Regions from separate parts of the Streptomyces sp. NPDC060064 genome, predicted to be linked through region 1. Evidence: riboswitches for the same ligand, from Rfam matches in the RefSeq annotation. Region 1 holds a riboswitch; the other holds the start of a gene.
The links. A riboswitch is a leader RNA that binds a small molecule or an ion and turns the genes downstream of it on or off. The one in region 1 is predicted to bind S-adenosylmethionine.
Positions count from the first base shown of each region.

Region 1 (10,669 bases):
AGCTCTCCTCAGCAACCGTGACCAGGGCGCCGACGCCACCGCCTGGGCCATGGACCGCATCCTCAGCGGCGAGGCGACCAACGCCCAGATCGCCGGTTTCGCGGTCGCGCTGCGGGCCAAGGGTGAGACGGTCGAGGAGATCTCCGGTCTCGTACGGACCATGTACGAGCACGCGAACCTGATCGAGGTGCCGGGCCCCAGCGTCGACATCGTCGGCACGGGCGGTGACGGCGCCAAGACCGTGAACATCTCCACGATGTCCGCGATCGTCGTCGCCGGAACGGGCGCGAAGGTCGTCAAGCACGGAAACCGCGCCGCGTCATCGGCGAGCGGCGCCTCCGACGTGCTGGAGAAGCTCGGCGTCAATCTCGAGCTCACCCCGCAGCGGGTGGCCGAGGTCGCGGAAGAGGCGGGGATCACCTTCTGCTTCGCGGTGAAGTTCCACCCGGCGCTGCGGCATGTGGCGGCCGCCCGCAAGGAGCTGGGTATCCGCACCACGTTCAACTTCCTCGGCCCGCTCACCAACCCGGCGAGGGTGAAGGCCCAGGCCACCGGTGTCGCGGACGCCCGGATGGCGCCGATCCTGGCCGGGGTGCTCGCCGAGCGCGGCTCCTCGGCGCTGGTCTTCCGCGGCGACGACGGTATGGACGAGCTGACGACGACGGCCACCTCCCGGGTGTGGGTGGTACGGGACGGGTCGGTGCGCGAGGAGGCCTTCGACCCGCGGGACGTCGGCATCGACATGGTGCCCGTGGAGGCCCTGCGGGGCGCGGATGCCTCGTACAACGCCGATGTCGCGCGCCGGCTGCTGAGCGGCGAGGCCGGGCCCGTACGGGACGCGGTACTGCTCAACGCGGCTGCGGCTCTGGTGGCGCTGGAGCCGACGGACCGCAGCCTGAACGAGCAGCTCGCGGCGGGCATCGCCAAGGCCGCCGCTTCGATCGACTCGGGCGCGGCCAAAGCGGCACTCGAGCGGTGGATCGCCGCCAGTAACGCCTGAGAACGCCTGAGAACGCCTGAGCCCGCAGTGGCGCGACGCAAGGCGCGGTTCCCTTCCCTGTCTCAGGAACTGGACCGCGCCTTGCGCGTTGTGGGCCGTATGGCAGGATGCTCTTCAAGGTCATGAGTGACAGCGATTTAGGCCCCGGCTCGCTGTCCGGCAACCCTCCGTCCGTGGCGGGGTGCCCCGGGTGAAGACCAGGCCGTAGGCAGAGAGGTCTACGGCAAGCGCGGACCCCTGCACACCCTGGGGTCCTGGTCCTCAAGGGAGCAGTCTCGTGAGCAAGCGAATGCGATAGGGCTGATCAGCCCCTTCTTCAGCAGACCCTCACAGCACGCGATCGCCGTGACATGCGAGGGCAATCCCCGTACACAGAGCCTTCACCTGGCTGCCGTGCGGGTTCGTCGAAGCCATTCCGCCTTGTCCTGCCGGGAGATACCGCCATGTCCGCACGCCCGAACACCGTTGAGACCGCCACCGCTGCTTCTTCCGAGTCCGCCGACCCCGTCTGCGCCGCGCCGCTTCCGGTCCTCGGCCGCGATGTGACCGTTCCGCTCGTCACCGGCGGCGAGGTCACGTACGCGGCCCTCGACTACGCGGCGAGCGCCCCGGCCCTGCAGCGGGTGTGGGACGACGTGGCCGCCTACGCCCCGTACTACGGCAGTGTGCACCGCGGCGCCGGGTACCTCTCGCAGCTCTCCACCGACCTCTTCGAGAACAGCCGCGCGACGGTCGCGGAGTTCCTCGACTGCCGCGCCGGCGACCAGGTCGTCTTCACCCGCTCCACCACCGACTCGCTGAACCTGCTGGCCGCCGCGCTCCCCGCCGACTGCCAGGTCTTCGTCTTCGAGACCGAGCACCACGCCTCGCTGCTGCCGTGGCGCGACGCCCGGGTGACCTACCTGAACGCGCCGCGTACGCCGGCCGAGGCCGTCGGGACGCTGGAGCGCGCGCTCGCCGACCGCACCGCATCTGCCGGCGAGGAGTACGGGCCCGCCCTGGTCTGTGTGACCGGAGCGTCGAATGTCACCGGTGAACTGTGGCCGGTCAAGGAGCTGGCGGCCGCTGCCCATGCCCATGGCGCGCGGATTGTGCTCGACGCCGCCCAGCTCGCGCCCCACCACCCGGTCTCCGTACAGGAGTTGGACGTCGACTGGGTCGCCTTCTCCGGGCACAAGCTGTACGCGCCGTTCGGCTCGGGTGTGCTCGCGGGCCGCGCGGACTGGCTGCAGGACGCGGAGCCGTACCTCGCGGGCGGCGGTGCGTCCCGCAAGGTCGCCCGGCGTACGGACGGCGGCGTGGACGTCGACTGGCACACCACGGCCGCCCGGCACGAGGCCGGTTCGCCGAACGTCATCGGCGTGTACTCCATCGCCTCCGCCTGCAAGGCGCTCACCGAGGCCGGCTTCGACAGCCTCGTCGCCCGTGAGCAGCAGCTGGTCGCCACGGTCCGTAGGGGTCTGGCGGAGGTGGAGCAGGTCAAGGTGCTCTCGCTCTTCGGGGACGACGCGCCGCGCGTCGGCGTCATCTCCTTCGTCGTCGAGGGCTGGAACAGCTCGCACTTCGCGGCCGCGCTCTCGGCGGAGTACGGCATCGGGGTACGGGACGGACTCTTCTGCGCCCACCCGCTGGTGCGGACCCTGCTGGGCAGCGACCCGCAGGACCCGGGCGAGTGCGGCGCTCCGGAGGCCGAGCCGGGCGAGCGTTCGCTCAACGCGATCCGGGTCAGCTTCGGCGCCGGTACGCCGGACGAGCATGTGGAGCGTTTCGTACGGGCGGTGAAGGAACTCGTCAGCGACGGTGCGCAGTGGAACTACCGCACGGAGGACGGCCGCTGCGTCCCGGCCGTCTGAGCCCGGCCGTCCGTGCCGCGCGTCTGAGCCCGGCTTGTCCGAGCCGGGCGTCTGAGCCCGGCTGTCCGAGCCCGAACGGACGACGAAGCCCCGGACCGGCCGGTCCGGGGCTTCGTCGTGTCGCAGGCGTTACGCGTCGAGGCCGATCGCGAAGGCCGCCTCGAGGTCGTGCTGCGAGTACGTACGGAAGGCGACATGTGTGTCGGTCCCCTCGACGCCCGGGATCCTGCTGATCCGGCCGGGGATGACATCCGCGAGATCGTCGTGCTTGGCCACCCGCACCATGGCGATGAGGTCGTACGTACCGGTGACGGAGAAGACTTCGCTGACGCTGTCCAGCGCGGCGATCGACTCGGCGATCTCGGGGATCCGGTCCACGCTGGTCTTGATGAGCACGATCGCGGTGATCACGGTTGGCTTTCTCCCTCGGTGGCCGCTGCTTGGGCCTTCACTCTAGTCCCATGCCGGAAACGTCCCCAGGCGTAGAGAAAGCCCGTCCCGAACCCCACCAGATGTGCGAGATAGGCGACGCCCGGGCCGCTGCCCGCGCTCCGCGCCGCCAGCCATTGGAGGACGAACCAGAAGATCAGCACGATCCAGGCGGGGAAGCGCAGCGGAAGGAAGAAGAGGAACGGGAAGAGACTGGTGACCCGGGCCTTCGGGAAGAGGTAGAGGAAGGCGCCGAGCACGCCCGAGATCGCCCCGGAGGCTCCCACCAGGGTCTGCTCGGAGCCGGCGTTGGCCGCCGCGTAGGCGAGCAGCGCCAGATAGCCGCAGCCCAGATAGAAGAGAGCGAACTCCAGCTGCCCCATCCGTTCCTCGGCCATCGCCCCGAATACGTACAGGAAGAGCATGTTGCCCAGCAGGTGCAGCCAACTGCCGTGGACGAAGAGGGCGGTGAGGGGTGTGATCAGCGCCCGGGAGGTGGAGCTGCTCATCAGGTCGACGGGGATCACGCCCCAGCGCTCGAAGTATGTGCTCTGCGCGGAGAGCAGTGCGTCACCGGTGCCGTACACCGGATCGAGGCCCGAGACGGGGCTGAGGACGAACACCGCGCAGCAGACGGCGATCGCGCCGTACGTCATCGCAGGTCCCGAGGCCGCGCCCCGGACCGCACCCCACCAACCGATCATGGACAGAGCATGACGTAGTGGGGCTGAACGGTACAGAGTGCCTCGCCGCGTCAACGGGGACCCGCGAGGCCGTAGGGTTACAGGCAGTACATCCGCGGTTCGACGGCGCACAGCGGCACCCGCACCCGCACCACGAAAAAGGACGGCACGATGACGACGGTTCCCCCGGCGACGGCCGAGACCCGCTGGCGCTGCACGCTCTGCGGCAACCTCACCCGCTTCGATGTCACCCGTTCCTCGAAGGTCGTCGAATACGTCCATCTGGACCTGGCTGGAGAGCCGACGGTCGAGGAGCGCGAGGTGGTCAGTGAGACCATCGAGTCGGTGCGCTGCCGGTGGTGCAATGCGGTGGACCAGATCGAGCTGGTGGACAGGCCGGGCGCTGCTTCCTGACGGAGCGGCCCGAACGGGTAGTGGGGTGACGGATTGTGGAGCAGCCTGCAAGCGGCGATGAGCCGGCCGGTGCGGCCGGTGACGCCGCCGAGGCGCTCGACCGCCCGCTGCCGGAAGGCGTACGGCGCAGGGTCATGGCGCTGGTCTCGGACGCCTTCGGGGGCCTGACCGTCGCCGAACTTCCGGCCCAGTTGAGACAGTACGCCCGTTTCACCCCGACCCGGCGTGCCAAGTACGCCGGTAATGCGATGGCCGCAGCGCTGGAGAGCGACCCGGTCTTCCGGCAGCGCATCGGCGAGCGGCTCAGCCAGGCCCAGCCCGAACTGTCCCGGGCGCTGGAGTCCGGGTCGCCGCCCGCGGCCGCCGATCCTGTCGATGTGGCGGCCGCCGCCTATGTCCTGCGGCCCACCGGATGGGTGAAACTCGTCGCCGCCGCGGGCGAGGAGGCTCAGCGGGCGGACGCCGAGCGCGCCGACGAGGCGGGCAGACGCGAACTGGAGCGGCTGCGCGAGGAGCTCGCCGAGGCGCGCAGTCAGATCAAGAGCGAGACCGAGCGGCTGCGTACGGAGCTGGAGACGGCCCGCAAGGAAGCCGAGGCACTGCGCCGCAAGCTGCGCAGTGCCCAGAGCGATGTGAAACGCGGTGAGGCCGCGCTGCGCCGCAGGGACGCCGAGACCGAGACGATCAGGTCGGAGGCCGCCGCCCAGGTGTCGTCGGCCGAGAGCGAGGGCCGGCGGCTGAAGGCGCGTCTCGCCGAGGCCGACGCGACCGTGGAGGCCGGCCGCCGGGCCGCGCGCGAGGGCCGCTCGATCGAGGACATGCGGCTGCGGCTGCTGCTGGACACAGTGCTCGACGCGGCCCAGGGGCTGCGCCGCGAGCTGGCCCTGCCGCCCGCCGGAATCCATCCCGCGGACACGGTCGACGCGGTCGAGCCGGGCCGGATGTCACCCAAGGACATCGCGGCCCGTGCGCTTTCCGAGACCGATCCCGCCCTGCTCGAGCAGCTGCTCGCGCTGCCGCAGGCGCATCTGGTGGTGGACGGCTACAACGTCACCAAGACCGGCTATCCGACGATGCCGTTGGAGAAGCAGCGGCTGCGGCTGCTCGGCGGGCTCTCGATGCTCGCGGCGCAGACCGGTGCCGAGATCACCTGTGTCTTCGACGGTGCGGAGCTGGCGGCGCCGGTGCTGCTGGCGCCGCCGCGCGGAGTGCGGGTGCTGTTCTCGAAGGCGGGCGTGACCGCGGACGAGCTGATCCGTCAGCTGGTACGGGCGGAGCCGCCGGGCCGGCCCGTGGTGGTGGTCTCCACCGACCGCGAAGTCGCCGACGGTGTGGCGAAGGCCGGCGCCAGGCCGGTTGCGTCCGCCTTGTTGCTGAAGCGGCTTTCGCGCGTCTAGTAACTGCCGCGCCAAATGCCCGAATTAGCTATTTCTCTGACGGACGTAGTGTCAAGTGGCCGCTACTACGCGTGTGATGTATGTAAAGAATGTGCTCGGGGAAGCAGATTTTTCTCATGAGGATTTGAACTGATCACAAGAAGGTCACTAGGGTCGGGCCTCGAACCTTCGCGCGGTTGATTGCCCATCCGGGGCGACAGCGAAGGAACCGCCGAGTTCGTACAGTTCATCCCTTTTTCCCCCAGGGAAATGAAGTGCGGACGCCGGGGATTCAAACCCCCCACAGCCCGGTAGGCGGCTCGAGGAAGAAGGAGCTCGCCTTCGTGGCGTCCCACCGTCGACCCAAGCAGCCGAGCCGCACCCGTGTGACCGTGCTCACCGCGACCGCCGCCGCGGCCGTAGCCCTGACCTCCCAGGCCGCCCAGGCCGACCCGAAGCCGAGCAAGAGCGAGGTCAAGGAGAAGGTCGACAAGCTCTACGAAGAGGCGGAGAAGGCCACCGAGAACTACAACGGGGCCAAGGAGCAGCAGGCGAAGCTCGACAAGGAGATCGACGCGCTGCAGGACAAGGTCGCCCGCGGTCAGGACGAGCTCAACACCCTGCGCGACGGCCTCGGTTCGGTGGCCAGCGCCCAGTACCGCTCCGGTGGCATCGACCCCGCCGTGCAGCTCTTCCTCTCCGCCGACCCGGACAGCTACCTGGACAAGGCCTCCGCGCTGGACCAGCTGGGCGCCAAGCAGACCGAGGCGCTCGCCGAGATCCAGGCGAAGCAGCGGACCCTTGCGCAGCAGCGCAAGGAGGCCCAGGACAAGCTCGGCGACCTGGCCGACACCCGCAAGCAGCTCGGCGAGAAGAAGAAGGAAGTCCAGACCAAGCTCGCCGCCGCGCAGAAGCTCCTCAACTCGCTCACCGCGCAGGAGCGCGCCGCGCTCTCGGCCGACGAGTCCCGCGCCAACCGCGACAACTCGCGCGCGGACCTCGGCAATGCGGTCCCGGCCTCGCAGCGGGCGTCCGCCGCGTTCTCCGCCGCCCAGAGCAAGATCGGTTCGCCGTACGTCTACGGCGCCTCCGGCCCCAGCTCCTTCGACTGCTCCGGGCTGACCTCCTGGGCGTACGCGCAGGCCGGTGTCTCCATACCGCGCACCTCCCAGTCGCAGGCCAACGCCGGCACCCGCATCTACTCGCAGGGTGCGCTCCAGCAGGGCGACCTGGTCATCTTCTACGGCGACATGCACCACGTCGGCTTCTACGCGGGCAACGGCCAGGTGCTGCACGCCCCCAAGCCCGGCGCGAGCGTGCGCTACGAGTCGATCGGCAACATGCCGTTCCAGTTCGGCGTACGCATCTGACGCCCCCCTGATCCGTCGCTGACCCGCCTTCACATCCGCCCAAACGGGCGAATTGGGTCAACTCACGCTGACGTTGCGCCCCGCCGATGACCTGTGGTCTCCGGCGGGGCGTCACTTTATGTGCCCGGCTGGGCCTTTTGGCCGCTCCGTGTTCGCCCGGTTACTCTCTGCCGCGCAACATCCTCGTTACAGCGGAAGGGAGCGCGGCCCGTGGCGTCCCATCGCCGACCCTCACAGTCCGGCCTCACTCAGAGCGCTCGGGTCACTGTCCTGTCCGCCGCGGCGGCAACGGCCGCGGCGGCCCTCGGCGCCGCACCGGCGAGCGCCGACCCGCACGACGCCACCGAAGCCGGCCGGACCAAGGTCGACCGGCTGTACGAGGAGGCCGAGCAGGCCACCGAGCACTTCAACAAGGCCGGTGAGCGGATGGCGCGGCTGCGTGAGCAGGTGGCGCAGGCGCAGGACAGCGTGGCCCGCGGCCAGGAGCGCATCAACCGGATGCGGGGAGCGCTCGGTTCGGTGGCGGGCGCGCAGTACCGCTCGGGCGGTATCGACCCCGCGCTCGCGTTACTGCTCTCCGCGGACCCGGAGACCTACCTCGACAAGGCCCAGACCTTGGATCGCATCAGCGAGCGCCAGACGACCGCCCTGCACGATCTCCAGCGGGCGCAGCGCAAACTCGGCCAGGAGCGCGCGGAGGTCACCCGCGACCTCACCGAGCTGGAGCGCAGCCGGACCGCCGCCGCCCACCACAAACGCACCGTCGAGCGCAAGCTCACCGAGGCACAGCGGCTGCTGAACTCCCTGACGTCCGCGGAACGCGCGGCCTTCGACCGGATCTCCCGTTCGGGCCGCGGCTCCATGCCCGAACTCTCCGGCCTCGCGCCCGCTTCGGCACGGGCGGCCGCGGCCGTGAGGGCGGCCCGCAGCGCCGTCGGACGGCCCTATGTGTGGGGCGCCAACGGGCCGTCCGGTTTCGACTGTTCGGGGCTGATGCAGTGGTCGTACGCCCAGGCGGGAGTAGGGCTGCCGCGCACCTCGCAGGCGCAGCGGTACGCCGGCCGACAGGTCTCCGTGGAGGAGGCGCTCCCCGGTGACCTGGTGGCATACCGCAGCGATGCCAGCCATATCGCGATGTATATGGGCAACGGGCAGGTGGTGCATGCCCCGTACCCGGGCGCGCCGGTGCGCTACGACCCGGTCGCCATGATGCCGATCTCTTCGGTGACGCGCGTCTGACCGCTCCGCGTTCCGTACGATCGGCAGGGTGGCAGGTCAGGGGCGCACGAGGCGTCGGGTTCGGATAATGCGGCGTACGGCGGGGCTGGGCCTCGCCGCGGCGCTGCTGGCGTCCGGCTGCGCGGCCCCCGAGGCGTCCGACACCACCGTGCGGGCCATCCGGCGGACACTGGACGGACGCGCGGCCGCCGTCCTCGCCCACGACCGGGCCGCCTATCTGGACGCTTTCGCGCCCGATGCCACGCAGCTGCGGACGACAGCGAGCCGGGAGTTCCAGAACCTCGCGGACGTACCGCTGCGCTCCTGGGAGTACCGGCTGGGGCAGGTGCGGCGGCAGGGCTCGCGAGCCGTCGCCGAAGCCCAACTGCGCTACCGGATAGACGGCTACGACACCGCTCCCGTCACCGCTTCCCGTCGGCTGGAGCTGGCCGAACGCGACGGCCACTGGTACGTGACGGCCGACCGCGCGGCCAAGGGCGCCGCCCAGCAGCTCTGGCAGCAGGGCGACGTCCAGGTCGTACGGGGCAGGCACAGCATCGTCCTCGCCGTCGGCCAGAAAGCTGAACGGCTGCGCGCGCTCGCGGCGACGGCCGACCGCGCCGTGCCCGCCGTCTCCGACGCCTGGCCGTCGAAGTGGACGGGCCACCTGGTCGTGCTCGTCCCCGCCTCGCTGGATGCCATGGGCGCGCTGCTGGGCTCACCGGCCGCCGGATACCGCGGGATGGCCGCGGTCACCACCGGCGAGACCCGAGGGGCCGCGGCGGCGCCCGCGGACCGGGTGATCGTCAACCCGGACGCCGACGGAGTGCTCGGCGACTTCGGCCAGGGCGTCGTGCTCACCCACGAGACCACGCATGTGGCCACCCGCGCGCATACCTCGGCGGCCACGCCGATGTGGCTCTCGGAGGGCTTCGCGGACTGGGTCGCGTACCGGGGCACGGGTCGTACGACGGGCCAGACCGCCCCCGAACTCCAGCGCGCGGTCCAGCGCGGCGAGGTACCCGCCGCGCTGCCGGACGACGCGGACTTCGCCTTCGGCGGCGACGCGGACGGGCTGGCGCAGGCGTACGAGGGCGGCTGGCTGGCCTGCGAGCTGATTGCCGCGCGGTGGGGCGAGGAGCGGCTGACCGCCTTCTACCGGGCCGTCGGGGACGGGAAGGACCGGGCGGGTGCGGTGGAGAAGGCGATGAACGACGTGCTCGGCACGACGCCTGCGGACTTCACGGTGCGGTGGCGGGAGTATCTGCGCGAGCGGCTGGAAGGCTGATCGGCGCTCGGGCTGTGCGGCGGCCCGGCCCGCTCACCGTCTGGCTCCACAGCCGTCGGCAGGCGGTCAGCGCCGCGGCGACCAGCAGTCCGTTGCGTACGGCGAGCAGCAGCACGCCCAGCGGGTCGCTCGCCACCACATGCGAGAACCAGACCGGGAACTCCAGCAGTGTCATCCCCGTGGCAGCCAGCACCAGCCAGGCGGGCAGCGCCATCCGGCTCGCCCGGAAGGCGAGGCAGGCGGCGGCCGCACCGACCAGCCAGATCAGGTACTGGGGGCTGATCACCCGACTCGTGGTGGTGAACAGCAGCACCGCGGCGAAGGCCGCGTCGCACGGCGTGCTCGGCCCGAACTCCTTCGCCCGCAGCCGCCACAGCACCAGCCAGCCGAGGGCGAGGAGGCTGAGGGCGAGCGCAAGGGTGGAGACGAGAGGGACGTACGCGCCGACGAACTCCACCGAGCCGTAATGGAGCAGCGCGTCGCCCTGCCAGCCGAAGTGGCGCGCCACATGGAAGGCCAGCGCGCCCAGCGACTCGATCTCCGTGCCCCGGTCGCGCTGGAAGGCGAGAAACGCCAGTGCGCCCGGCAGTGCCGCGAAGAGCAGCAGCGTCAGCCCGGCCGCCGTGCCCGCCGCGGTGGTCCAGGAGCGGCGTGTGGCCCGGCCGCGCGGGGTGCCCGTGAGGAGCAGCAGCGGCCACAACTTCAGCAGCGCCCCGAAGCCCGCAAGCGCGCCCAGCGTCCGCGGATGACGCGCGCCGGCGAGCAGCGCGGCGACCGCGACGGCCGTGACCATCAGGTCGTAGCGGGCGTACGCGGTGGGGCCGAGCAGCGGCACGCCCCAGGTCCACACCCACAGGCCACGCCGCGATTTGCCGGGCCGCCCGGCCGCGTACAGCAGCAGGCCGAAGACGAGCGCGTCACTGAGCAGGGCGAGGACGAAGAAGGCGGAGGCGTAGCCGAGGAAGGGCAGCACGGCGGGGGAGAGGATCGCGAGCGCGGCTGCGGGCGGGTACTGCCAGGTGACGTCGGCCAGCGGAA
Region 1 covers NZ_JBHWWF010000054.1:9,661-20,329, reverse strand. Annotated here, with positions in the region: gene trpD (anthranilate phosphoribosyltransferase) at 1-1,000, shown strand, start outside; SAM riboswitch class IV at 1,119-1,236, shown strand; gene ACFWDI_RS37465 (aminotransferase class V-fold PLP-dependent enzyme) at 1,444-2,853, shown strand; gene ACFWDI_RS37460 (Lrp/AsnC ligand binding domain-containing protein) at 2,983-3,264, opposite strand; gene ACFWDI_RS37455 (rhomboid family intramembrane serine protease) at 3,261-3,986, opposite strand; gene ACFWDI_RS37450 (hypothetical protein) at 4,137-4,379, shown strand; gene ACFWDI_RS37445 (NYN domain-containing protein) at 4,415-5,776, shown strand; gene ACFWDI_RS37440 (NlpC/P60 family protein) at 6,100-7,125, shown strand; gene ACFWDI_RS37435 (NlpC/P60 family protein) at 7,336-8,364, shown strand; gene ACFWDI_RS37430 (hypothetical protein) at 8,432-9,631, shown strand; gene ACFWDI_RS37425 (glycosyltransferase 87 family protein) at 9,585-10,669, opposite strand, start outside.

Region 2 (10,669 bases), on a different contig from region 1:
GGTGATCGCGACGACACGGTCGTAGGACCGGCCGGCCGGGAACTCGGAGGAGGCGAAGGCGTCCGTCTCGCCCTGTCCCGCCGCCTCCCGCAGCGCGGCGTACGCGATCGCCATGAACCAGGACGTCCCGCACCCGGTGACGGCGACGCGCTCGCCCGGCGCCGGAAGTCCCTCGAAGACGGCGGCGGCCTCGGCCGCTCGTCGCCAGCAGGCGGGCTGGGTGGCAATCTCTGCTGCGGTACGGGACATGCGGCAAGGCTCCTAGTGACGTACGCGTAACTCGGGACCGGCACCGACCACTTCGTGCCGTGACGTGCTTAGCAGGCCGTGGCCCACCCGGGCAATGCCCCTCCGCCGTGGGCCAGGCGTTGCGGAAGTGATATCCAGTGGAGTAGACCTCATCACTCGGATGGGGGAAAATCGCAGCTCATCTCAGAAGACGTCGCGGGGGACCGTCTGGGACAAGACGGGCAACCAACGGCAGAGGGTGGGGAAGAGCTGTGCAGCAGCGCTTCTTGGGTCTGACCGCGGCAGTCGCCGCGCTGGGTATGACGGTGACGCTCGCGGGCTGTGGCAGCTCCAGCGCTTCCGGAGATGTGACGCTCAAGCTGGTCGCGGCCGACTACGACGTGGCCGGCGGCCAGAGCAGCAAGAAGTACTGGGCGGATCTCGCCGCCGCGTTCGAGTCCAAGAACCCCGGCATCAAGATCGACGTCCAGATCGAATCCTGGAACGACGTCGACCGCAAGGTCGCCGAGATGGTCAAGGCGGGCAAGGCCCCTGACGTCGCGCAGATCGGCGCGTACGCCGACTACGCCGCGGCCGACAAGCTCTACAGCGCCGACCAACTGCTCTCCGTACCCGTGCAGTCCAACTTCCTCGCCCCGCTCGTCGACGCCGGCGAGCACCGGCATGTCCAGTACGGTCTGCCGTTCGTCGCCTCCACCCGGCTCCTCTTCTTCAACAAGAAGCTCTTCAAAGAGGCCGGCATCAAGGAGGACCCGAAGACCTGGGACGACCTCAAGGACGACGCGGTCAGGCTGAAGGCCAACACGGACGCGAAGTACCCCTTCGCGCTGCCGCTCGGTCCGGAAGAGGCCCAGGCCGAGACCATGATGTGGCTGCTCAGCGGCGGCGACGGCTATATCGACCCGGTCGGCAAGTACGCGATCGACTCCGCGCAGAACATCAGCACCTTCACCTGGCTGAAGGAGAACCTGGTCGAGAAGAAGCTCACCGGCCCGGTCGCGCCCTCCAAGCTGAACCGCAAGGAGGCGTTCGCCGCCTTCACCCGCGGCGAGGTCGGCATGCTCAACGGCCACCCCTCGCTGATGCAGGCCGCGGAGAAGGCGGGCGTCCAGGTCGGCGAGGTGGCGCTGCCCGGCAGGAACGGCAAGGCCAAGTCGGCGATGGGCGTCGCCGACTGGATCATGGGCTTCAAGCAGAACGGTCACCGGGTCGAGGTCGGCAAGTTCCTGGACTTCGTCTTCAGCGACAAGAACGTCCTCGACTTCGCCGGCCAGAATGCCCTGCTGCCGGCGACGGTCACCGCGTCCGAGGCGATGGAGAAGGACCCGGAGCACCTGGAGCTGAGGAAGTTCCTCCACGAGCTCCCCACCTCGGTGCTTCCGCCGGTCGGCAAGACGTCGTGGGCCTCGGTCAGCGAGAACATCAAGGGGAACATAGGCAAGGCCGTCGAGCCGGGCGGCGACCCGGCGACCGTCCTCGGCCGGATCGGCCGGGCGGCCACCGCCGCGGAGAACGCCGAGTAGCCGAGGTCCGGCAACCGCGCAGCCGAGTGGTCCGGCAACCGGGCAGCCGAGTGCGCGGGCAGCCGGGCAGCGGGGCAGCCGGGCGGCCGAGTGCGCGGACAGCCGGGCAGTGGGCCTCGTCGCGCGGATATGTTGGATCGTATGACCCACGACGAGGCGCTCTCCGAGCGGGACCGTGCCGTTCTGGCCATGGAGCACCACTCCTGGCCGGGACCCGGCGCAAAGGAGCGGGCCATCCGCGAGCAGCTCGGCATCTCCCCGGTCCGCTACTACCAGCTCCTCAACGCCCTTCTCGACGACGAGCGCGCCCTGGCCCACGACCCCGTGACCGTCAACCGGCTGCGTCGCGTCAGAGACGCCCGGCGAAGTCGCCGATAGGGTCGGGGGATGGGCAGCACTCCGTATGCGCACCCCTTGCCGACACCGTCGACGCCCGCCGGCCGGGAAGGTCTGGCCGCGATCCTCGCCAGGCCCGGGAAAACCGTCGTCGGACTCGACTTCGACGGCACCCTCGCCGAGATCGTGCCCGACCCCGACCAGGCCCGCGCCCACCCGGGCGCGGTCCCCGCGCTCGCCGCGCTCGCCCCGCGGGTCCTGTCCGTCGCCGTGATCACCGGCCGCCCCGCCGGTGTCGCCGTGCGGTACGGCGGCTTCGCCGGAGTGCCGGGCCTCGACCACCTCGTCGTCCTCGGCCACTACGGCGCCGAGCGCTGGGACGCCGTCTCCGGCACCGTCCATACGCCTGCCCCGCACCCCGGCGTCGCGGCCGTCCGCGCCGAACTCCCCGGATTCCTGGACCGCATCGGCGCCTGGCAGGGCATCTGGATCGAGGAGAAGGGCCAGGCGGTCGCCGTCCACACCCGCCGTGCGTCCGACCCGCAGGCGGCTTTCGAGGCCCTGCGTGAACCGCTCGCCGAACTCGCCGCACGCCACGGCCTGATCGTGGAGCCGGGCCGTATGGTCCTGGAGCTGCGCCCGCCCGGCATGGACAAGGGCGTGGCGCTCGAGGAGTACGTACGCGAGGTGAAGGCCGGTTCCGTGCTCTACGCCGGCGACGACCTCGGCGATCTGCCCGCTTTCGCCGCGGTGGAGAAGCTCCGCGCGGACGGCGTCCCCGGTCTGCTGGTGTGCAGCGGAAGCGAGGAGGTCCCCGAGCTCGCGGAGCGGGCCGATCTGCTGCTGCCGGGCCCGGCGGCGGTGGTCGGGTTTCTGTCAGATCTCGCGCAGCGCCTGTAGCTGGTCCAGGAACCACTTCTGCGGCGGCAGCGCGGTCGCCGCCGCCGCCAGCCGCTTGGTGCGCCCGGCCCGTTCGTTGTCCGGCATCGTCAGCGCCTCGTGGAGCGCCTCGGCGGTGCCGGTCACGTCGTACGGGTTCACCACCAGCGCGTCCTCGCCCAGTTCCTCGTACGCCCCTGCCTCCCGCGACAGCACCAGCGCGCAGCCGTTGTCCGAGACGACCGGGATCTCCTTGGCGACGAGGTTCATGCCGTCACGGATCGGATTGACCAGGGCCACATCGGCCAGCCGGTACGCGGCCAGGGAGCGTGCGAAGTCGTCCTTCACATGGAGGACGACCGGGGTCCACGTCGGTGTCCCGTAGCCGGAGTTGATCTCGTCGGCGAGGCGCTGGACCGCCGCCGTGTAGTCGCGGTACACCGCCAGGTCCTGCCGGGACGGGTAGGCGAAGGCGACATGGACGACCCGCTCCCGCCACTCCGGACGGGACTCCAGCAGCTGCCGGTAGGCGAGCAGGCCGCGCACGATGTTCTTGGACAGCTCGGTGCGGTCCACCCGGACGATCGTCTTCCGGGGCGCCGACGGGGTGCCGCCGATCTCTTCGCGCAGCGCCACCAGCCGCTCCGCCACATCCGGCCGGTGCGCGCGCTCCCGCAGGAAGTCCGCGTCCGCGCCGAGCCCGTGCACCCCGATCCGGGTGCCCTCCAGGGAGTCCGCGCCCAGCAGCTCCGTACAGCACGCCGTGAACGCGTCCGCCCACCGCCGGGTGAGAAAACAGGTCCGGTCCGCGCCGAGCAGGCCGCGCAGCAGCTGCTCGGCGATGTCGTCGGGCAGCATCCGGAAGTAGTCGACGGGCGCCCACGGCGTGTGCGAGAAGTGCCCGATCCGCAGATCCGGGCGCAGCTCGCGGAGCATGCCGGGTACCAGCGCCAGGTGGTAGTCCTGCACCAGGACCGCCGCACCGGGAGCCGCCTGAGCGGCGAGCGCGTCCGCGAAGGCCCGGTTGTAGGTCTCATACGAGGCCCACTGGCGGCGGAACTCATCGTCGAAGACCGGCTCCACCGGCGTCTGGTACAGCAGATGGTGGACGAACCAGAGCACGGAGTTCGCGATGCCGTTGTACGCGTCGGAGTGGACGGCCGGGTCGATGTCGAGCATCAGCACCCCGGCCTCGCCGACCCCGCGCCGTACCGCCTCACGGTCGCCGTCGCCCAGCGCGGCGCACACCCACAGGGCGTCCGCCTCGGAGCCGATGGCGGAGAGACCGGAGACCAGCCCGCCGCCGCCGCGCTTGGCGTCGAGCGAGCCGTCCTCGCGCAGCGTGTACGAGACCGGGCCGCGGTTCGACGCGACGAGGACCTGGGCAGCAGGGTGCTCGGAGACCATGTGGCGAAACCTAGCCCGTCGCACAAACCCTCAAACGTGCGTACGGCCGAAGGGCAGGTCGGCAGATTGGTGATTCACGGGAGCAGGCCGGTGATTGCGGCGCCCCCTCAGTGATCGCGGCGCCCGCGCGAGGCGGCGACCGCGATCACGCCGGCCGCGGTCAGGCTCAGCGCCAGACCGCCGAGGAGCCACAGCCGCTCGGAGCTGTGGTCGCCCCGGTTCGCCGGGGCGACGGTGTCGGCCATCGCCTGTCCCTGGATGACCACAGCGGTCAGAACGGTGGTGATGACTGCCAGGGCCCCGAGGAACCGCGGCAGCCCGGCACTGCGGCGCGGAGCGCCCGTACTGCATCTGAAGGCCATAAGCAGGAAGTGTTGGACAAACCGCTACAGCGGTGGTGGTTATGCCGCGCGACGCGCCGCGTACTCACCGATCTCGCGCATCGGCGGCCGCTCCTCCGTGTCCACCGGATAGGTGCGCGGTTCGAAACCGTCCTCGCCGCGCTCGAATTGCGTGAGTGCCGGCCGCACCAAGTGGCCCCGGGACAGCCGCAGTTGAGCCGTACGGTAGATCGCCGCGGCCATCCGGCCCAGCGCCTGCCCGTCCTGGTGCCGGTGCTTGCGCGAGCCGACGTCCACCTGGGCCAGCGCGTCAAGACCTACCGTGTGCAGCGCGTCCACGAGCAGGCCCAGCTCCACTCCGTAACCGACGGGGAAGGGCAGCCGCTCGAGGAGCGAGCGCCGCGCCGCGTACTCGCCGCCGAGCGGCTGGACGACCCCGGCCAGCTGCGGCCAGTGCAGATTGAGCAGCGGGCGCGCCACCAGCTCGGTGACCCGGCCGCCCTGACCTGCCACATCGCCCAGCGGCCGGTCGTACATCGCTTTGACGAACTGCACTTCGGGGTCGGTCAGCAGCGGTCCCACGATCCCGGAGACGAAGTCCGCCGAGAAGTCCCTGAGGTCCGCGTCGATGAAGCAGACGATGTCGCCGCTGGTCACCATCAGCGACCGCCACAGCACCTCGCCCTTGCCGGGGGCCGCCGGTATCCGCGGCAGTATCGCGTCGCGGTGCACCACCCGCGCGCCGGCCGCCGCGGCCACCTCGGCCGTACGGTCGCTCGAGCCCGAGTCGATGACGACCAGCTCGTCGACGAGCGGCACCGCTTCCATCAGCTCGCGCCGGATCACGGTGACGATCTCGCCGACCGTCGCCTCCTCGTCGAGCGCGGGCAGGACGACACTGACGGTCGTACCGCGCTTGGCAGCGATGAGCTGGTGCAGCGGCCGGTCGGACGCGGACCAGGAACGCCTGCTCAGCCAGCGCTCCACCTCTTCCAGCACGCTCGTTACTCCCTGGTTGTGCCACGCCGCGCCAGCGGCAGGGGCCATGATCTTCATCTCGCGGTTCGGACGACTATCTCAACCGTCCAGGCCTTCGGTTACAGTCTTGAACAACGCGGATGACCGTCGCATGTCGGGGGTCCTCACGCTGACAATCGAATACCGCTCATCCAGAGGGGCAGAGGGAACGGCCCGTTGAAGCCCCGGCAACCCTCCCGCCGACCGCGAGGTCACGGTGGGGAAGGTGCCAATTCCGTCTCGTGGCGAAATGCGTCACGGGGAAGATGAGGAGAAAGGGCCTCGCCTCCATGGCTGTTCAGACTGTCGCAAGCACCACTCCAGTGAACCTCGGTCCCGCCGCGGCGCTCTCGTGTCGCGAGTGCGGAGAGCGTTTCGACCTCGGCCCGATCTTCGCCTGCGCCCTGTGTTTCGGGCCCCTCGAAGTCGCGTACGACCTGCCGAGCGGCGACCCCGACGCGCTGAAGAAGCGGATCGAAGCGGGTCCGAACAATATCTGGCGGTACGCCCCGCTGCTGCCCGTCCCCGCCGACGTGGCCGAGAAGCCGAACATCAACCCCGGTTTCACCAAGCTCGTCAAGGCCGACAATCTCGCCCGTGAGCTGGGCGTTACCGGTGGCCTGTACATCAAGGACGACTCCGGCAACCCGACGCACTCCTTCAAGGACCGCGTCGTCGCGATCGCCGTCGAGGCCGCGCGCGCCTTCGGCTTCACGACTCTCTCCTGCTCCTCCACCGGCAACCTCGCGGGCGCCGTCGGTGCGGCCGCCGCACGGGCCGGCTTCCGCTCCTGCGTGTTCATCCCGCACGACCTGGAGCAGGGCAAGGTCGTCATGGCCGCGGTGTACGGCGGCGAGCTGGTCGGCATCGAGGGCAACTACGACGACGTCAACCGCTTCTGCTCGGAGCTCATCGGCGACCCGCTGGGCGAGGGCTGGGGCTTCGTCAACGTCAACCTCCGCCCGTACTACGGCGAGGGCTCCAAGACGCTGGCGTACGAGATCTGCGAGCAGCTCGGCTGGCAGCTGCCCGACCAGATCGTGATCCCGATCGCCTCAGGCTCGCAGCTCACCAAGATCGACAAGGGTCTGCAGGAGCTGATCAAGCTCGGTCTGGTCGAGGACAAGCCGTACAAGATCTTCGGTGCCCAGGCGGAGGGCTGCTCGCCGGTGTCGACGGCCTTCAAGGCCGGGCACGACGTCGTACGCCCGCAGAAGCCGGACACCATCGCCAAGTCGCTGGCCATCGGCAACCCGGCCGACGGCCCGTACGTGCTGGACATCGCGCGCCGCACGGGCGGCGCGGTGGAGGACGTCAACGACGAGCAGATCGTCGACGCGATCAAGCTGCTGGCCCGTACCGAGGGCATCTTCGCGGAGACCGCGGGCGGTGTGACCGTGGGCGTGACGCGGAAGCTGATCGAGGAGGGCGTGCTCGACCCGGCGCTCACCACGGTCGTGCTCAACACCGGCGACGGTCTCAAGACCCTCGACGCGGTCGCTCCGACGACCGGACCCACGGCGACCATCCGCCCGAGCCTCGACGCGTTCCGCGACGCCGGCCTGGCCCGCTGACTACCTACGGAAGGCAGAACACCATGAGCGTGAACGTCCGCATCCCCACCATTCTCCGTACGTACACGGGCGGTCAGGCCGAGGTCCCGGCGGAGGGCGCGACGCTCTCCGAGGTGATCGCCGACCTGGAGAAGAACCACACGGGCATCGCCGCGCGCGTCCTGGACGACCAGGGCAAGCTGCGCCGCTTCGTGAACGTGTACGTGAATGACGACGACGTCCGTTTCGAGCAGGGTCTTGAGACCGCGACGCCGGACGGTGCGGGCGTTTCGATCATTCCTGCCGTCGCCGGCGGCTGAGCTACGCAGCGTCACCAGAATTGCCCCCTCCGCAAGAGAAGCGGAGGGGGCAATTCTGTATGGTTGAGCGCGGTACAGTTGGGGAAGGCCCCGCCGCTGCTTATGCCGGCCGCATATGAGAATGCGTCCTGGCCCCATCAAGAAGCAGCCAATAAGTTCGCTCGAATTGCCTCTTAAGCGCCATTTGCCGGGCCCGACTTGCCCCGGAATTTATTGAATTCAGTTCAATTATCCGTTCACGCGTGCTCGGATTTCTCGTCGGATTGACCTGTTGCAGAGGGCAGTTGGGCAGATACATTCAGCCGCGGTCGACGCGTTCCGGCGCACACCCTCTCCTGTCGGAGGGTGGAGGTCTGACCCGGGTCCGCGAAGTGCGGTCCTGCGCAAGGGCCAGTAATAGGGGAGTTAGGCATGGCTCAGGGCACCGTCAAGTGGTTCAACGCGGAGAAGGGGTACGGCTTCATCGCGGTCGACGGTGGTGCGGATGTTTTCGTCCACTACAGCGCGATCCAGATGGACGGGTACCGCACCCTTGAAGAGGGTCAGCGAGTCGAATTCGAGATCTCGCAGGGCCAGAAGGGTCCGCAGGCGGATATGGTCAAGCTCGCCGTCTGATCTCGGCGCGATCGGCCACCGACGCACTCACGCACGAGGGGCCCGCATCCCACCAGGGATGCGGGCCCCTCGTGCGTCTGCCCGCGGGTCCGCTCGCGCGTCCGCTGCTGGGTCCCTTCGTGGGTCCCTTCGCGCGTCCGCTGCTGGGTCCGCCCGTGGGTCCGCTCGTGGGTCTTCGATCCGTGAGAGTCGCTTGCACTCTCCTAGGGCGAGTGCTAATCATTGGCGTTAGCACTCTGACAGTGAGAGTGACAACGAGGACCGGGTTGGTGAGGTCCGCAGGCCGGGTGGGGCAAGGAACCACAAGGCATGCAGGCCGTCCGTCGCGGGCGCCAGCGCGGTCCGGAGAATCCACCCCAGTCCGGGAGGACCACTTCACATGGCCAAGATCATCGCGTTCGACGAGGAGGCACGGCGCGGTCTCGAGCGCGGGATGAACCAGCTCGCCGACGCCGTCAAGGTCACCCTTGGCCCCAAGGGCCGCAACGTCGTCCTCGAGAAGAAGTGGGGCGCCCCCACGATCACCAACGATGGTGTATCCATCGCCAAGGAGATCGAGCTCGAGGACCCGTTTGAGAAGATCGGCGCCGAGCTGGTCAAGGAAGTCGCCAAGAAGACGGACGACGTCGCCGGTGACGGTACGACCACCGCGACCGTCCTCGCCCAGGCGCTGGTCCGCGAGGGCCTGCGCAACGTGGCCGCCGGTGCCAACCCGATGGCTCTCAAGCGCGGCATCGAGAAGGCCGTCGAGGCCGTCTCCGGTGCGCTGCTCGAGCAGGCCAAGGACGTGGAGACCAAGGAGCAGATCGCTTCCACGGCCTCCATCTCCGCCGCCGACACCCAGATCGGCGAGCTCATCGCCGAGGCGATGGACAAGGTCGGCAAGGAAGGCGTCATCACCGTCGAGGAGTCCCAGACCTTCGGTCTGGAGCTTGAGCTCACCGAGGGTATGCGCTTCGACAAGGGCTACATCTCGGCGTACTTCGCCACCGACATGGAGCGTATGGAGGCGTCGCTCGACGACCCGTACATCCTGATCGTCAACTCGAAGATCAGCTCGGTCAAGGACCTGCTGCCGCTTCTCGAGAAGGTCATGCAGTCCGGCAAGCCGCTGCTGATCATCGCCGAGGACGTCGAGGGCGAGGCCCTGTCGACCCTGGTCGTCAACAAGATCCGTGGCACCTTCAAGTCCGTTGCCGTCAAGGCTCCGGGCTTCGGTGACCGCCGCAAGGCGATGCTGAACGACATCGCCATCCTCACCGGCGGCACGGTCATCTCCGAGGAGGTCGGCCTCAAGCTCGAGAACGCCGGCCTGGACCTGCTGGGCCGCGCCCGCAAGGTCGTCATCACCAAGGACGAGACCACGATCGTCGACGGTGCCGGTGAGAGCGACCAGGTTGCCGGTCGCGTCAACCAGATCCGTGCCGAGATCGAGAACTCCGACTCGGACTACGACCGCGAGAAGCTCCAGGAGCGCCTCGCGAAGCTGGCCGGCGGCGTGGCCGTCATCAAGGCCGGCGCCGCGACCGAGGTCGAGCTCAAGGAGCGCAAGCACCGCATCGAGGACGCGGTGCGCAACGCCAAGGCCGCCGTCGAGGAGGGCATCGTCGCCGGTGGTGGCGTGGCTCTGCTCCAGGCGACTTCGGTCTTCGAGAAGCTCGACCTCGATGGTGACGAGGCGACCGGCGCCAACGCCGTGAAGCTCGCGCTGGAGGCTCCGCTCAAGCAGATCGCCGTCAACGGTGGTCTCGAGGGTGGCGTCGTCGTCGAGAAGGTGCGCAACCTGGCCGTCGGCCACGGTCTGAACGCCGCGACCGGCGAGTACGTCGACATGATCGCCGAGGGCATCATCGACCCCGCGAAGGTGACCCGCTCTGCTCTGCAGAACGCGGCCTCCATCGCGGCGCTGTTCCTCACCACCGAGGCCGTCATCGCCGACAAGCCCGAGAAGGCCGGTGCCCCCGCGGGCGGCGGCATGCCGGGCGGTGACATGGACTTCTGAGCCTCGGCTCAGTAAGCCCGGTTACGCAACCGAAGGCGGCATCCCTGACAGGGGTGCCGCCTTCGGGCGTTTCAGCGCGTGTTCACGCGGGGACCCGGACCTCTCGGCCGCTCAGGTCCCGCAGGTTCGTCAGGCGACGCCGGAGCCGGAGATGGTGATCTTGGCCTTGGTCCGGCCACTCTGCGATCCGTAGCTCTCGATCTTCTTGACCAGGGCCATGCTGTCCTCGTCGGCGACCTCGCCGAACACGACGTGCTTGCCGTCCAGCCACGGCGTCAGCACGGTGGTGATGAAGAACTGGGAGCCGTTGCTGTTCGGGCCGGCGTTGGCCATCGAGAGCAGGCCCGGCCTGTTGTGCGTGAGCTTGAAGTTCTCGTCGGCGAACTTCTCGCCGTAGATGCTCTTGCCGCCCGTGCCGTCACCGCGG
Region 2 covers NZ_JBHWWF010000001.1:19,976-30,644, forward strand. Annotated here, with positions in the region: gene ACFWDI_RS00105 (sugar isomerase) at 1-249, opposite strand, end outside; gene ACFWDI_RS00110 (ABC transporter substrate-binding protein) at 549-1,772, shown strand; gene ACFWDI_RS00115 (DUF3263 domain-containing protein) at 1,914-2,150, shown strand; gene otsB (trehalose-phosphatase) at 2,160-3,008, shown strand; gene ACFWDI_RS00125 (trehalose-6-phosphate synthase) at 2,985-4,394, opposite strand; gene ACFWDI_RS00130 (hypothetical protein) at 4,502-4,756, opposite strand; gene ACFWDI_RS00135 (glucosyl-3-phosphoglycerate synthase) at 4,796-5,734, opposite strand; SAM riboswitch class I at 5,898-6,025, shown strand; gene thrC (threonine synthase) at 6,043-7,326, shown strand; gene ACFWDI_RS00145 (MoaD/ThiS family protein) at 7,350-7,625, shown strand; gene ACFWDI_RS00150 (cold-shock protein) at 8,037-8,240, shown strand; gene groL (chaperonin GroEL) at 8,620-10,242, shown strand; gene ACFWDI_RS00160 (peptidylprolyl isomerase) at 10,372-10,669, opposite strand, start outside.
Region 2: another riboswitch for S-adenosylmethionine. It lies ahead of thrC (threonine synthase); the one in region 1 lies ahead of ACFWDI_RS37465 (aminotransferase class V-fold PLP-dependent enzyme).